3 regions of the Lelliottia sp. genome follow, and region 2 is predicted to be linked to each of the others. Evidence: predicted binding sites of a transcription regulator. Region 2 holds the regulator's gene; each other region holds the start of a gene.
The links. Region 2 encodes LexA, which represses DNA repair genes until DNA is damaged. Its sites were predicted from a motif close to TNCTGTATGTACATACAGNA; they were not measured.
Positions count from the first base shown of each region.

Region 1: a site for LexA is predicted at 3,851-3,870, ahead of rmuC (DNA recombination protein RmuC). Genes of this name have one in related genera too.
Region 3: a site for LexA is predicted at 2,693-2,712, ahead of umuD (translesion error-prone DNA polymerase V autoproteolytic subunit). Genes of this name have one in related genera too.

Region 1 covers NZ_JAZQNX010000037.1:16,678-21,788, reverse strand. Annotated here, with positions in the region: gene ACKI5T_RS17865 (beta-glucoside-specific PTS transporter subunit IIABC) at 1-1,778, opposite strand, end outside; gene ACKI5T_RS17860 (dienelactone hydrolase family protein) at 1,958-2,764, opposite strand; gene udp (uridine phosphorylase) at 3,014-3,775, shown strand; gene rmuC (DNA recombination protein RmuC) at 3,914-5,111, shown strand, end outside.
Region 2 covers NZ_JAZQNX010000026.1:36,035-41,145, forward strand. Annotated here, with positions in the region: gene plsB (glycerol-3-phosphate 1-O-acyltransferase PlsB) at 1-37, opposite strand, end outside; gene ACKI5T_RS14185 (diacylglycerol kinase) at 192-560, shown strand; gene lexA (transcriptional repressor LexA) at 670-1,278, shown strand; gene dinF (MATE family efflux transporter DinF) at 1,345-2,664, shown strand; gene ACKI5T_RS14200 (CsbD family protein) at 2,810-3,019, shown strand; gene zur (zinc uptake transcriptional repressor Zur) at 3,104-3,619, opposite strand; gene ACKI5T_RS14210 (cupin domain-containing protein) at 3,736-4,224, shown strand; gene traF (conjugal transfer protein TraF) at 4,444-5,111, shown strand, end outside.
Region 3 covers NZ_JAZQNX010000001.1:58,794-63,904, reverse strand. Annotated here, with positions in the region: partial or broken gene ACKI5T_RS00335 (MFS transporter) at 1-193, opposite strand, end outside; partial or broken gene ACKI5T_RS00330 (contractile injection system protein, VgrG/Pvc8 family) at 186-922, shown strand; partial or broken gene ACKI5T_RS00325 (ogr/Delta-like zinc finger family protein) at 999-1,230, shown strand; gene ACKI5T_RS00320 (hypothetical protein) at 1,495-2,172, shown strand; gene umuD (translesion error-prone DNA polymerase V autoproteolytic subunit) at 2,731-3,165, shown strand; partial or broken gene ACKI5T_RS00310 (DNA polymerase V subunit UmuC) at 3,149-3,586, shown strand; partial or broken gene ACKI5T_RS00305 (IS3 family transposase) at 4,257-5,111, opposite strand, start outside.

The DNA of each region.
Region 1 (5,111 bases), on a different contig from region 2:
GGATTTGGATTGTTGTCGTTGTGGCTATGTGGCGTGAGCGAGAAACGTTCGCCGTTAGTGACCACCATTATTACCACCGGATCGAGACCTGCTGCGGTGAGGGTATCCAGAGAGAATTCAATCAGCGTTTCGCCGCTTTTGACGTGTTGGCCTTCCTGCACTTTTGGGGAAAACCCTTCGCCTTGCAGCTTGATGGTGTCGATCCCGATGTGGAAAATCAGTTCCACACCCGCATCGGTGAGTAGACTCAGTGCGTGGCCGCTCTCAAACACGTTAACGATGGTGCCGTCCGCCGGGGCACGCAGCACGCCCTGAGAAGGGACAATCGCGATACCATCACCCATGATTTTGCGTGAGAAAACATCGTCATTCACGTTTTCCAGCGCAATGATTTGCCCTTCTATCGGACGGGTGAACGTCAGTTCTTTGGTTTGCTCAGTGACTTTATCGCGCCACAACAGCAGGGCGCTGATAAAGGCGATGGCGAATGACAGACCCGCACCGGCAAACGCCCACAGGATGTTCAGTGGGTTATCTGGCGAGACGAACATGGAGATACTGGCGAGGCCTGGCCCCACAATCGCAAAGGCTTCAACCGCCATCCAGCCGATAAAAGCGCCCCCCACGATGCTGCCGAGGATCACGCTGTAGAGCGCTTTTTTATTCAGCAGCGTGACTCCGTAAAGCGCGGGTTCCGTAATGCCAAACAGCGCGGAAATGCCCGCCGAAAACGCGGTCGATTTCAGGACCTTGTCTTTACTTTTCAGCGCAATGGCCAGGCACGCACCCGATTCAGCAATGTTGTGCGCCAGCGACGCGGGGAGATACAGCAATTCGCGGCCAAACTGGCTCATGGATGCCACGGCGTAGGGCAGCATTGGTTTGTGCATTCCGGACGCGACCATAAACGGTAGGGCGGCGGCGAGTAATCCTGTCGCCACAAACCCTAATTTTCCGTAAAGCCACAGAATCACCGTTGCCAGACCCGCGCCGAGTTCATAACCTAACGGCCCCAAAATCAGCAGTGTGACGGGAACGGTGACCAGTAACGACAGCATTGGCGAAAGGAAAATGCGCAGCGCGCCGGGTGAGTAACGGTTGAAGAATTTTTCCGTCTGAGCATAAAACAGCACGCAAAGAATGGCCGGGAAAACCTGCGAGGCATAGGCCACGTTGCGCAGATCGAAGGACATGAATTCTGCACCATCGGCCAGCTGTTTGGTCATCGCTGGTAATACCATGACCGCAACGGCTGAGACGGCAACCAGCACGTTGACCTTGAGCTTGGTTGCGGTGGTGATAGCCACCAGGATTGGCAGGAAATAGAGTGGGGCAGAGCCGATATTATCCAGCACTTTGTATGTGGAGCTGTCGCGGCTGAGCCAACCCACTACATCCAGCAACAGCAGCAGTGATTTCAGTACGCCGCCGCCGGCAATGGCGGGAACCAAAGGCTGGAAAACGCTGATCACAAAATCAACGGCTTGCGCCCAGCGGTTGGGTTTATTGGCGTGTGGGTGGGCACTTCCCTGCGTCGTGCCGACCAGAGAACGCACCGCCTCAAAAACCTGAACCACTTCATGTCCGATAATCACCTGGCACTGCACGTTGACGCGCACGCCCAGCACGCCGTCAATTTTCGCCAGCGCGGTTTCATTCACTTTGCTGTTGTCGTACAGGCTCAACCGCAAGCGGGTAGAGCAATGTTCGATATGTTCGATATTCTCAGCGCCACCCACATGGGCGATGACGTCCAGTGCTGTCTGCAAATGATTCATGTCTGGCCCCTGTCTCCAGAGCAAAAAAAAAGACCTGAAGCCCATTTCCCCCGGGGAGGAGAAATGGGCTTCAGGTCTTGCCTACGGAACGTAGTGACACGCCTGTGCTTTTTATAACGGCCAAAAGCTGTTTAAAAGTCAAACAACCGTTGTGCTTCGTGCGCTAAATTGTGAGCGGCTTAACTCTTTTTCGCGCCATACTGCCGAAACCACGCCAGCATTCGCTGCCAGCCATCTTTGGCAGACTCTTCGTGATAGCTTGGGCGATAATCGGCATTAAACGCATGTCCCGCCTCCGGATAAACCACGATTTCTGCTTTGGCATTTGCGGCTCGCAGCGCCTGACGCATGGTCTCCACGCTCTCCAGCGAAATCCCCGTATCTTCGCCACCATACAGGCCAAGAACGGGCGCGTTGAGATCGACCGCGATATCCACCGGATGCTTAGGTGAATTCAGCGTTTTTTCGCCAACCAGCTTGCCGTACCAGGCCACGGCGGCTTTCAATTGCGGATTGTGCGCGGCGTAGAGCCAGGTGATACGTCCGCCCCAGCAGAAACCCGTAACCATTAATCGATGCGCATCGCCGCCGTTACGCGCCGCCCAACTGGCGACATGATCGAGATCGGCCAGCACTTGTGCATCCGGTACTTTGCTGACCAGATTGCTGAACAGGGTGGGGATATCACTGTATTCATTGGGGTCGCCCTGACGGAAGTACAGCTCCGGCGCGACGGCCAGATAACCCTCCAGCGCCAGGCGACGGCAGACGTCCCGAATATGTTCGTGAACGCCAAAAATCTCCTGAACCACAATGACGATCGGCAAAGGCCCGTCCGCATTCTTTGGACGCGCGTGATACGCGGGCATGTTTTCACCCTGTGAGGGGATCGAGGTTTCGCCTGCCGTGATGGCGTCTTCAGACGTTGAAACAATGGTTGACGCGAGAGGGGCGGCGGCAGGTGCAAAATTCGTTTTTTGAGTCATGGTATTCTCCGTACCCGTTGGTGCAAATAAATATAGACCTCAAGTTAACAATTCACAGTGCCCGAAACGGGCTATCTTTTGTGCAGTAGTAAACGATATAACTTGTTAGTGTGATTCATGTCACTATTTTATGGTAATTAACTGCAATCATTTTCATTCGTGGTGAGGTCTGTCACGAAAATGTACCCGGTGCTTCTGTAAAGTACCGTTTTACTTCTTCTGACAACCCGACCCACAGAGGAGTCACCTATGTCTAAGTCTGATGTTTTTCATCTCGGCCTCACTAAAAACGATTTACAAGGGGCTACGCTGGCTATCGTCCCTGGCGATCCTGAGCGTGTGGAAAAGATCGCCGCGCTGATGGATAAGCCGGTTAAGCTGGCTGCGCATCGCGAATTCACCACCTGGCGTGCTGAGCTGGATGGCAAAGCGGTTATCGTGTGTTCGACCGGTATCGGCGGCCCGTCTACTTCTATCGCTGTTGAAGAGCTGGCACAGCTGGGCATTCGTACTTTCCTGCGTATCGGGACGACTGGCGCTATTCAGCCGCATATCAACGTCGGCGACGTGCTGGTGACCACGGCTTCTGTGCGTCTGGACGGGGCAAGCCTGCACTTTGCGCCAATGGAATATCCAGCCGTAGCGGACTTTGAATGTACCACTGCGCTGGTTGAAGCCGCGAAATCCGTGGGCGCAACGACCCACATCGGCGTGACCGCCTCTTCTGATACCTTCTACCCAGGCCAGGAACGTTACGACACCTTCTCCGGTCGCGTAGTGAACCGCTTCAAGGGTTCAATGGAAGAGTGGCAGTCCATGGGCGTAATGAACTACGAAATGGAATCTGCAACGCTGCTGACCATGTGCGCAAGCCAGGGTCTGCGTGCCGGTATGGTGGCGGGTGTTATCGTTAACCGCACCCAGCAAGAAATTCCAAATGCAGAAACCATGAAGAAAACCGAAAGCCATGCGGTGAAAATCGTGGTTGAAGCGGCTCGCCGCCTGATCTAGTTTCCCCTTTCAGAGAAAAGGCCGACGCGTTCGGCCTTTTCTTTTTGCGTAGCGCCTCGCAGGAAACCCCTTTCAAACTGGACGTTTATACAGCACAATTCTATTTTGTGCGGGTAATGGTTTGATGCAGGGGGCGTTGTGGATATCTCAATCCTAATTTATGCAGTGATTGCGCTGGTGGGCGCGGGTGTGGGCTGGCTGATGTCCAGTTACCAGCATGCGCAACATAAAGCCGATCAGCTGGCCGATCGTGAAGAGATGGTGGCTGAGCTCAGCGCTGCAAAACAACAGCTTACCCAGAGCGCACACTGGCGTGATGAGTGCGAATTGCTCAACAACGAATTGCGTAATCTGCGTGATATCAACACCTCTTTAGAAGCCGATCTGCGCGAAGTCACCACCCGTCTGGAATCCACCCAGCTGCATGCTGAAGACAAAATCCGTCAGATGATCAACAGCGAACAGCGCCTGAGCGAGCAGTTTGAAAATCTGGCTAACCGTATCTTTGAGCAGAGCAATCGCCGCGTTGATGAGCAGAATCGCCAGAGCCTGAATGGTTTGCTGACCCCCTTGCGTGAACAACTGGATGGTTTTCGTCGCCAGGTGCAGGACAGCTTTGGCCAGGAGTCGCGCGAACGCCACACGCTGGCGCATGAGATCCGTAACCTCCAGCAACTGAATGCGCAGATGGCGCAAGAGGCGGTCAACCTGACCCGTGCGCTCAAGGGCGACAATAAAACGCAGGGTAACTGGGGCGAAGTGGTGCTTACCCGCGTGCTGGAAGCCTCTGGTCTGCGAGAGGGATACGAATACGAAACGCAGGTCAGCATAGAAACCGACACTCGGTCGCGGATGCAGCCTGATGTCATCGTGCGTCTCCCGCAAGGTAAAGACGTGGTGATTGACGCCAAAATGACGCTGGTGGCCTACGAACGTTACTTCAATGCCGAAGATGACTTCACCCGAGAATCCGCGCTCCTGGAGCACATCGCCTCCATGCGAAATCACATTCGCCTGCTGGGGCGAAAAGATTATCAGCAGTTGCCAGGCTTACGCTCGCTGGATTATGTGCTGATGTTTATTCCGGTCGAGCCGGCATTTTTGCTGGCGCTCGACAGACAACCTGAACTTATCACCGAAGCGTTGAAAAATAATATTATGCTCGTCAGCCCCACTACGCTGCTGGTGGCGCTGCGCACCATCGCTAACCTGTGGCGCTACGAGCATCAAAGCCGTAACGCGCAGCAAATTGCCGATCGCGCCAGCAAGCTGTACGACAAAATGCGCCTGTTTGTAGACGACATGTCATCCGTTGGGCAAAGCCTGGACAGAGCGC
Region 2 (5,111 bases):
TAAGTAATTTGTAGTAAATTCGTGGCCAGCCGGACATAAACGATGTAAAGCCTCTGGTTAATAATGCAATTGCGGCGCAAGGATAACAGAAAGCGCGCAAGATTTCTGTTGTTACCCGTCATACTTCAGGCTGCTGCGAAACCCGCCGCAGCCCTTGTTACTGACGCTAAATTTAATAAAAGGTTCTTTTAATGGCCAATAATACCACTGGGTTTACCCGAATCATCAAAGCTGCCGGATATTCATGGAAAGGTTTCCGCGCGGCATGGATAAATGAAGCCGCCTTCCGGCAAGAAGGCGTTGCCGCAATTATTGCCGTGATTATCGCGTGCTTCCTTGATGTTGATGCTATTACCCGCGTACTTCTCATTAGCTCAGTACTGTTGGTGATGATAGTGGAAATTCTCAACAGCGCTATCGAAGCCGTTGTTGATCGTATTGGCTCTGATTTCCACGAGCTTTCTGGTCGTGCGAAAGACATGGGCTCTGCCGCCGTACTGCTGGCGATTATCATCGCTGCCATTACCTGGGTCACCCTCCTTTGGTCACATTTTCGATAAGCTTTCAGGAATCGAATAAGTCTCTGGTTTTTTGTGCAGTTTTTGATTCCAAATTCGCCTTTGACTGTATATACTCACAGCATAACTGTATATACACCCAGGGGGCGGAATGAAAGCGTTAACGGCCAGACAGCAAGAGGTGTTTGATCTCATCAGGGATCACATCAGCCAGACGGGAATGCCACCCACGCGTGCGGAAATCGCACAGCGCCTGGGCTTCCGTTCACCAAACGCCGCTGAAGAGCATCTTAAAGCGCTGGCACGTAAAGGCGTTCTTGAGATTGTTTCAGGCGCGTCACGCGGTATCCGCTTACTGGTGGAAGAAGAAACGGGCATCCCTCTTATCGGTCGCGTTGCGGCGGGTGAGCCGTTGCTGGCACAGCAGCACATTGAAGGCCATTATCAGGTTGATCCGGGTATGTTTAAGCCGAGCGCAGATTTCTTACTGCGTGTTAGCGGTATGTCCATGAAGGATATTGGTATTCTGGACGGCGATCTGTTGGCAGTACATAAAACTCAGGATGTGCGCAACGGACAGGTTGTGGTTGCGCGTATTGACGACGAAGTCACGGTTAAGCGCCTGAAAAAACAGGGTAACACCGTGCAACTTCTGCCTGAAAACAGTGAGTTTTCTCCTATTGTGGTGGATCTGCGCGAGCAAACCTTCTCTATCGAAGGGTTGGCGGTTGGTGTTATCCGCAACGGTGAATGGCTGTAATTTCTCTCTGACAGGCTGCGTCATCCTCGCAGCCTGACTGTCTTATCTTGCTTCCGGTAATTTCCTATGTCTCTGCTGACAACTTCAGACAAGGCATTATGGCGTCTTGCGCTGCCAATGATTTTTTCCAATATCACCGTTCCTTTGCTTGGACTGGTGGATACGGCCGTCATTGGACATCTTGATTCTCCAGTCTATTTAGGTGGCATCGCGATTGGTGCGATGGCGACCAGCTTCCTCTTTATGCTGCTCCTGTTTTTGCGCATGAGCACGACCGGACTGACCGCCCAGGCCTTTGGCGCGAAAGATCCCGTTCGCCTTGGGCGGGCGCTGATTCAGCCGCTGATCCTGGCGTTAGGTGCCGGGCTTCTGATTGTCGTATTGCGTACACCTCTAATCGATCTGGCGCTGCATATCGTCGGTGGCAGCGAAGCCGTGCTGGAACAGGCGCGCCGTTTTCTGGAGATTCGCTGGCTCAGTGCCCCTGCATCACTCGCTAACCTCGTTCTGCTTGGCTGGCTACTCGGTGTGCAATATGTCCGTGCCCCGGTCATTTTGCTGGTGGTGGGGAATGTCCTGAATATCGTTCTCGATCTGTGGCTGGTGATAGGTTTGCATATGAATGTGCAGGGTGCCGCACTGGCAACCGTTGTCGCGGAATATGCCACGTTCTTTATCGGCTTATGGATGGTCAAACGCGTGCTGGTGATGCGTGGTGTCTCGCTCGCGATGCTGAAAAATGCCTGGCGGGGCAATATGCGCAAGCTGCTGGCGCTGAACCGCGACATCATGTTGCGCTCTCTGTTGCTCCAGCTATGCTTCGGTGCGATGACCGTAATGGGTGCGCGTCTTGGGCCTGAAATCGTTGCGGTCAATGCGGTGCTGATGACGCTACTAACGTTTACCGCTTATGCGCTGGATGGTTTTGCCTATGCCATTGAGGCCCACTCGGGGCAGGCATACGGTGCGCGGCAGGCCGGAAAATTACAGGAAGTCTGGCGTGCTGCCTGTCGTCAGTCCGGGTTGGTCGCGCTGGTGTTTGCGCTGATTTACGCTCTCTTTGGTGGGCATATTGTCGCCCTTCTGACGTCATTACCTGAACTGCGTGAACTGGCTCGTCATTACATTTTCTGGCAAGTGGTTTTACCGGTGGTGGGTGTCTGGTGTTATTTGCTGGATGGCATGTTCATTGGTGCGACCCGGGGCGCGGAAATGCGCAACAGCATGGCGGTCGCCGCGGCGGGTTTCGGTTTGACCTTGCTCACCGTTCCCTATTTGGGGAACCATGGTTTGTGGCTGGCATTAGCTGTCTTTCTTGCTCTGCGAGGCCTGTCGCTGTGGGTTATCTGGCGGCGTCACTGGCGCAAAAATAGCTGGTTCTCGTAGCGGCTTCTTTTGGCAAAATGGTTAAAGATTCTGAATATCGAAACGACTGCCGAATCCTTATCTACAATTATTATCACGTCCAGCAGGAAATGAACGTAACGGACGATACAAATTTACGTGATAACCGAACGATGAGGACATGATTATGAATAAAGACGAAATCGGCGGTAACTGGAAACAGTTTAAAGGTAAAGCGAAAGAGCAGTGGGGTAAGCTGACTGACGATGATATGACTATTATCGAAGGTAAGCGTGACCAACTGGTCGGTAAAATTCAGGAACGTTACGGTTACCAGAAAGATCAGGCCGAGAAAGAGGTCGGTGATTGGGAAAAACGTCACGATTATCGCTGGTAGGCAATTCCGTAGCGAAAAGTTCTACCCGAAAGTACAAGGACGTACTATCCCTGAGGGCGGCTTAAAGGCCGCCCGATTTGCATTTTAGCGCGGCTTCTTTTTTACATGAATTGAATGATCGTGCTGACACGCGTCCTGATGGCTGCACGCTTCCACCTCCACACAGGCTGAACACAAGCCATGTGCTTCAATCACATTATGACGTAGCGCAAAGCCCATTTTGGCCGCCAGCGAATGCATAATGTCTTCTACCCCTTCCGCCGCTTTTTCCTTCACGGCTCCGCATCGGTCGCAGATAAACATCGCAGATGTGTGCGTCGGTTGATCGAAAAAGTGGCAAAGCACGTAGCTGTTTGTCGATTCCACTTTATGCACAAAGCCTTGTTCCAACAGGAAATCGAGCGCACGGTAAACCGTCGGCGGTTTAGCCTGCGGCTCGTTAACACGCAGCAGATCAAGCAAATCGTAAGCGCTGATCGCGTTTTGTTGCAGGCTCATCAGACGCAAAACTTCAAGGCGCTGCGGGGTCAGGCGCACATTGCGTTGCGCGCAGAGCTTTTCAGCTTGCACGAGCAGCTCCTGCGTTGTGGTCTTATCCATTTGCACCTCGAAAAGTAGTAGGCCGGAAAACCCCCACTTTATCATGTTCTGTTAAAAACGCCGAGATCCCACGCGGTGTGCTATACCTGACGCAACGCAATATGGGGAGTTAAACAATGAGAAGACCTGACTGCATTCAACACTGGCGCGACGTCGAAGGTGCTGACGATTCGACGTATCCGGACAGTGAAGAACGGTTTGCAATTGGCGCGCCGCTGGCTCGCAAAATGGGGCTAAGGCGTATTGGAATCCATCATGAGCGCTTACCGCCGGGTCGTCGCACTTCCTATCCGCATGCAGAAAGTGACGAGGAAGAGTTTATCCACGTTATTGAAGGTCATCCGCAAGTGTGGATCAACGGTTATCTGTGGAAGCTGGAGCCAGGGGACAGCGTCGGTTTTCCTGCCGGAACGGGCGTGTGCCATACCTTTATCAACAACACCGACGAGGATGTACGACTGCTGGTGGTAGGGGAAGCGAACAAAAAACACAACCGTATCTACTACCCGCTTAATCCGATGTATGCCGCCACTCGAGAAGACCGTTGGGTCGACCATCCTCCGCAGTTTTTTGGTCCCCATGACGGAAAACCTGGGCGAAAATAATATCCTCTTCTATAAATATTGAGGGCCGTCACAAATACAATAGGCCAGTTGGGTGATTTAACTTAAGGAAATAGCAGGTCTTTTGGTTCCTATTCACAGCAATAGTTCGCTCCCGTATGGGCGTAAATAGCGGGGGGTTGTTTAATAACACTATAAGACGGGCATACTGTGAAAAAAACTTTTAAATTTTCGGTGGTTAGCATTGCTGTATCTCTGCTGATGGCAAATCAGGCGTCTGCCGCTAATACCTGGACGGAAGCGCGTAGTGATGCAATGGGTGGCACGGGCGTGGCGGCGGGCAATTATGGCAGCGGGGTGTTAATCAACCCGGCGCTGTTGGCTAAAGCTAAACCTGATGATGACATTACTGTCATTTTGCCGTCCGTTGGCGCCAGAATTACGGATAAAGATAATCTTCAGGATCAAATCGACGACATCAGTGACAAAGTTGACCACTACAGCGATGTTGTGGACAGCCTCACGGCAGCGCAGATTATCGCTAACCCATTAGGTTCTGTTAATCAGTTCCAGGGTGCGGCAAAAGATCTCGCTGATGAACTTAGTAGTCTGAAAGGCAAAACGGCGCGTGCAAATGCGGGCGCGGGTATTGCGGTCAGTATTCCTAATAACGTGCTCTCGGTAGCCTTCGTGGCGAAAGGCAACGCGCACGCTCGCGTAAGCTCTTCTATCGATCAGCAAGATATTGATTATTTGCGCAGCATCCAGAACAGCAAAATTGTCGCGGGTGGGGTTGCGCTGGACGCCGCGTTAAACGGCACCGATCAAATTACCGAAAACCTCAACTCCACGGCATCTGGCCGAGCAGCCATTGTCTCTGACTACGGTGTTGCGGTTGCCCGCCAGTTTGATATTGCGGATATCCCGGT
Region 3 (5,111 bases), on a different contig from region 2:
CACCGGTGAACCAAATCGGAAGAGATGACCCGCTCTTCACGCCCAGCATTCCCAGCGCGGCTGCGCTGAGCAGCAGTGACGTCATCACCAGTATTTTGATATGTCGATCAATAAGCTTACCGGCAATGATATTTCCCAGTAGGCCGGCGAGTCCTGAAATAAGCAGCAGGACTGAAATGGTTGCCGCGGGTACCCTGAAAGCCATTGCGATCCCGCATATCGACCAGACGCAGGAATCTGACACGGCGTTTTTGTCCAGGCTGGCGGAGCGTAACGGGCGTCTGTCTCGGTGAAAGCCGGGAAATTATTATTCCTGAAAGCGGGTAGCGCGATGACGGCCAGCGGCAAACCCATCCCGCAAATGACCATCGAGCGGGGTGATGGTGACCGGCATCAGTTCGCCATTGCTGACCGGGAGGCGTACACCGGTGTCACGGCGAAATGGTTGCACACCAAAGACCCGAAACCGCAAAAGCAAAAGGTGAAGCTGAAACGCAAGCCAAAGGTGCAGCACCTGCGCGCGCTACAGCATCCGAAAGCGGCTAAAACCACGGCAAAGACCAAAGCCAAAAAGGAGCAGGAAGCGCGCGAGGGTGAGTATATGGTCGGTGAGGCTGACAACGTGCTGGAGCTCACGACCATCTACGCCACAAAGGCGCAGGCGATGCGTGCCGCTCAGGCAAAGTGGGACAAAATACAGCGCGGAGTGGCGGAGTTTTCAATCTCGCTGGCGTATGGCCGTGCTGATTTATTTCCTGAAACGCCGGTTGCGGTGAAAGGCTTTAAGCGCGTGATAGACGAGCAGGCGTGGATAATCAGCCGGGTGGTGCACAGTCTCAACGGGAACGGCTACACGACGGGCTTAGAGCTTGAGGTTAAGGTTTCGGATGTGGAGTACGAAAGCGAAGACACAGAAAGTTGATATTTATTTATGTGTTTGTTTTATAAGGTTAAATTGACTAAAATGCCTGCATCGGAAACGTTCAAAGGTGCTCATTATGTTTCACTGTCCTAAATGCCGCTCATGCCGCTCATGCCGCTCATGCCCGCACGAGTCGCTATTTTTCAGACATAACAAAAGAGCGTTATCATCAGTGCACTAACATCAACTGCAGTTGCACCTTTGTCACGACCGAAACCCTTTCCCGTTTTATCATTTCGGCGGGTGAGGTCGTGCCAGCACCGCCGCACTCTACAATATCTGGTCAGCAACATACCACTTGGGTCTGAACAAAAAAAGCCTGCATATGCAGGCTTTTTCATATGTTTTTTAAAAAGTAATTTTCTAAGATGTACATAATTGTGTTGCAGTAATGAGTTCATAAGGGATTGATTTTACTACACCATTGGCGTTAATCTGAGCACAAGAAAAAAATATTGCTATGCGTTTATGTCAGACGTTGAGTAGATGTGTTTATTTTGTCTATGAGTGTTTTAATAATCTGACTGGGCTGAAATGATTTTTTATTAACTTGCAAAGGTAATTGATATCAGATGGAGATAAAAATCAGTGGCACCACACTTATTGTATTAGTTCCAATAGCTTTGACTATTATTGGTGGTGCGTATGCCTTAGGGCATGCAATAAATTCTGCTCAAGTAGAACATCAAAAAGAAATCATTGAGGAATACAAAAACTCTAGCCAACTTGATGCTCCTAATTTAATCTCGGCCTTGAGACAGTCAGCTAACGCATTGACATTATCTGCGACAGAAAGGCGTGTATTTGATGACGCAAAAACTAGAGTAGACGAGTACGCAGGTCGTATAGGAGCTTGTGATGTGAAGTTGAAAGAAGCTGAGAAAAAAATTACTGAAATGACGGAGCATTTTACTAAAGAACAAGCGCAATGCTCGGCAAAAATTAAAAATTTGAAAGTCGAGCTTGAATCTTATGTACCAGAAACAAAAGAAATTAAACTCAAACTTGGAATTGCTGCTGAGTTGATACCAGGTAAAGTAATGCTTGGCATTAATTCGGTTTATAATAATCGTGCTGTTATTTACGTCAATTCAGATACTATCTTCTTAAATATAGGGGAAAGTACCAGAATAAAATCTGACAAACGTGAGTGTAATCTATGGTTAACTGGAGTTGACGAAAAAGAAGGTGAAGGCATTTTCAAATTAAACTGTCCACTTGAGCATGAACTGAATCCGGCCTCAGAATAACTTAATATCCAATCACATGTTTTATTTTTAACGGTGACATCTTAGATATAGGTGTATTTATCAATTTGGTTTTTTTATATTTGTGTCCACTTGAGTTTGTAGCCCCGAACAATCGGGGCTTAATCAATCAATGTGGTCAACATGTGGACACGACCTGAAATAAATCCTTTTATTTCATTGTGTTGAAGCGTTTCACAAAACCCCTTATGGGGCCTTTTTGTCGGCTTATTTTCATCAAACCTATTCGAATAAACGGACCCGCGCCGTTGATTTAACCTCTTGCACCAGAAAAGTCTATGTCGCATTTTGCCGTCACAATAAAGGCGGTAGGTCTGCTATCAGCAAGGTGCGAACCTTACAAAAGCGCGCCTACCAAAACGGCGGGGATTCATTGTTAAGCAACAGAGATACGCCATCCGGGCGCGTGTTTGCGCTCACCCTGCAAACTAAATTCCCACAAACTTCAACGTGTTTGGGTGATCGTCCCAAAAGTGCCTTGATCCCTACCTAAAACTCATAATACTGTATTTATATACAGTTATCTGCAGGTAAGCAATTATGAGTCATCTTTTTTCGTGCGACCTCAACACCCTCATTGAGTTACCTCTCTTCCTGGAGCGCGCGTCGTGTGGCTTTCCCAGTCCGGCTCAGGACTACGTAGAAGATCGCATCGATCTCAATAAACTGGTGATTAAGCACCCCAGCGCCACGTACTTTATCCGGGTCAGCGGGGAGTCAATGATCGGGGCAGGGATTACTGACGGTGACTTGCTGGTGGTGGATCGCGCTTTAACGCCTGAACACGGCGACATTGTTGTGGCCGCCGTCGCCGGGGAATTTACGGTGAAAGAGCTACGCGTTCGCCCCATTTTGCAGCTTGTGCCGCGTAATCCGCGCTTTTCTCCCATCATTTTTGACGCCGAAGAAGAGCTGCAAATCTTCGGCGTAGTGACTCACACGTTGAAATCGCACAAATATGTTCGCGCTAGTTGATGTCAACAGCTTCTACACCAGCTGCGAAACGGTATTCCGCCCGGACCTTCTGGGCAAGCCGGTGGTCGTGGTCTCGAACAACGATGGCTGCATAATCTCTCGGTCAGAAGAGGCCAAAAGATTGGGCATCAAAATGGGTGCGCCATACTTTAAGATCAAAGATGATCTTCACCGTCAGCAAGTGGCTGTTTTTAGTTCTAATTATGCGCTTTATGCCGATCTGAGTGAGCGCGTGATGACGACGCTGGAAGAGATGGCCCCCGCGATTGACATTTATTCCATCGATGAGGCGTTTGTTAATCTGACGGGTATTGCTGGATGTATGCCGCTTGAGACGTTCGGACATCAGATGCGGGATAGGGTGTATAAAATCACCGGACTAAGAGTCGGGGTCGGTATTGCGCCAACCAAGACGCTGGCGTTATACAGTGATCAATATATTTTCATTTGAGGTCTACTGAAAGTAAGCTTTCCTCATGTGCTATCAGCTTATGTTGTGCTGCAGCATCGCTGTGAGTCTTATCAATGAAGAGCAAATGATTAGCGGTTGCCGCTTCGGTTGAAGGAAAAGAGTCAGATACAAAAAAAGCGGGGGTAGCACCCCGCTTTGGTATTTTTGGTAAGTAGCAACCCAAAGGCGGGCAACTCCTCACATCCTAACGCTAAAAGTTGTAAGAATACAAAACTTTTCGAATACAATTTTTCGCACGGTATATCTTCCCGACTGGTTAGATTATGTAGTCAAAATGCTATATATCGTTAAAGCATGCTGCCTGTTATAGACAAAGATGTCCGTTCCTCGCTCACGGCTCATAGCAGATGGAACATCTACCTCGGGCATCTTTTTTCCAGAAGCAGACTTTAAGTTGTTCAAGAATAGTTCTCATATTTTGACCTATTCAGTACTCGCAGGAGTTAAAGCGACATCGATACTGCATGTGGACACAGGTGGGTCAGCGAGGTAATGTTTCTAAGAGGAGCATCAAGCCATTATTTGGCAGTATTTTGAGGGGATTAGAGTGCGCGTTAAATCTATTAAGCTTACCAATTTCAAAAAATTCAAAGATGAACATTGAATCGCCGCGGATAATCTAGACACTTCCGAGCCGTTGATAATACTGGTTTTCATATTCTGTCGGTGACATCTGATCGCTAGAACCATGCCGACGTTTACTGTTATAAAACATTTCGATGTAATCAAAAATATCGCTGCGGGCTTCTTCCCGCGTTCCGTAGATCTTTTTCTTTATCCGTTCGCGTTTCAACAACTGGAAAAAGCTTTCTGCAACCGCATTATCGTGGCAGTTACCGCGACGGCTCATGCTGCCCTCCTGGCCGTGTGATTTCAGGAACGACTGCCACTCATGGCTTGTGTACTGACTGCCCTGATCCGAATGAACCAGCACCTGTTTTTGGGGATTACGCCGCCATACAGCCATCAGCAGTGCGTTCAGGACAATGTCCTTTGTCATCCGGGATTGCATGGACCAGCCGATAATTTTGCGTGAGAACAGATCAACAACCACGGCAAGATACAGCCAGCCTTCGTGGGTCCTGATATAGGTTATGTCGGTTACCCAACGCTCATCCGGAGCATCCGGATTGAACTGTCGCTGGAGCCTGTTGGGCGACACGATACTTGCCTCGCCTTTACGTGCCCGCGGGCTCCGGTATCCGACCTGAGCCTTTATCCCGACACGTTTCATCAGTCGCCAGACTCTGTTGACTCCGCACTGTTGCCCGCTGTCCCGCAGATCCAGATGGATACCATAGACGCATCCCGATTCCAGCCAGAACTCTGTCCTGTCAGTCTCAGGTCTGCCTGATGGCGTTGTGAATGCGGCTGCGGAAGCCAGGCGTAAAAACCACTGGGATGAACATCCATCACCCGACAGAGCAGGCGAACAGGCCAGCAACAGGTGTTGTCACGGATAAAGGCGTACCTC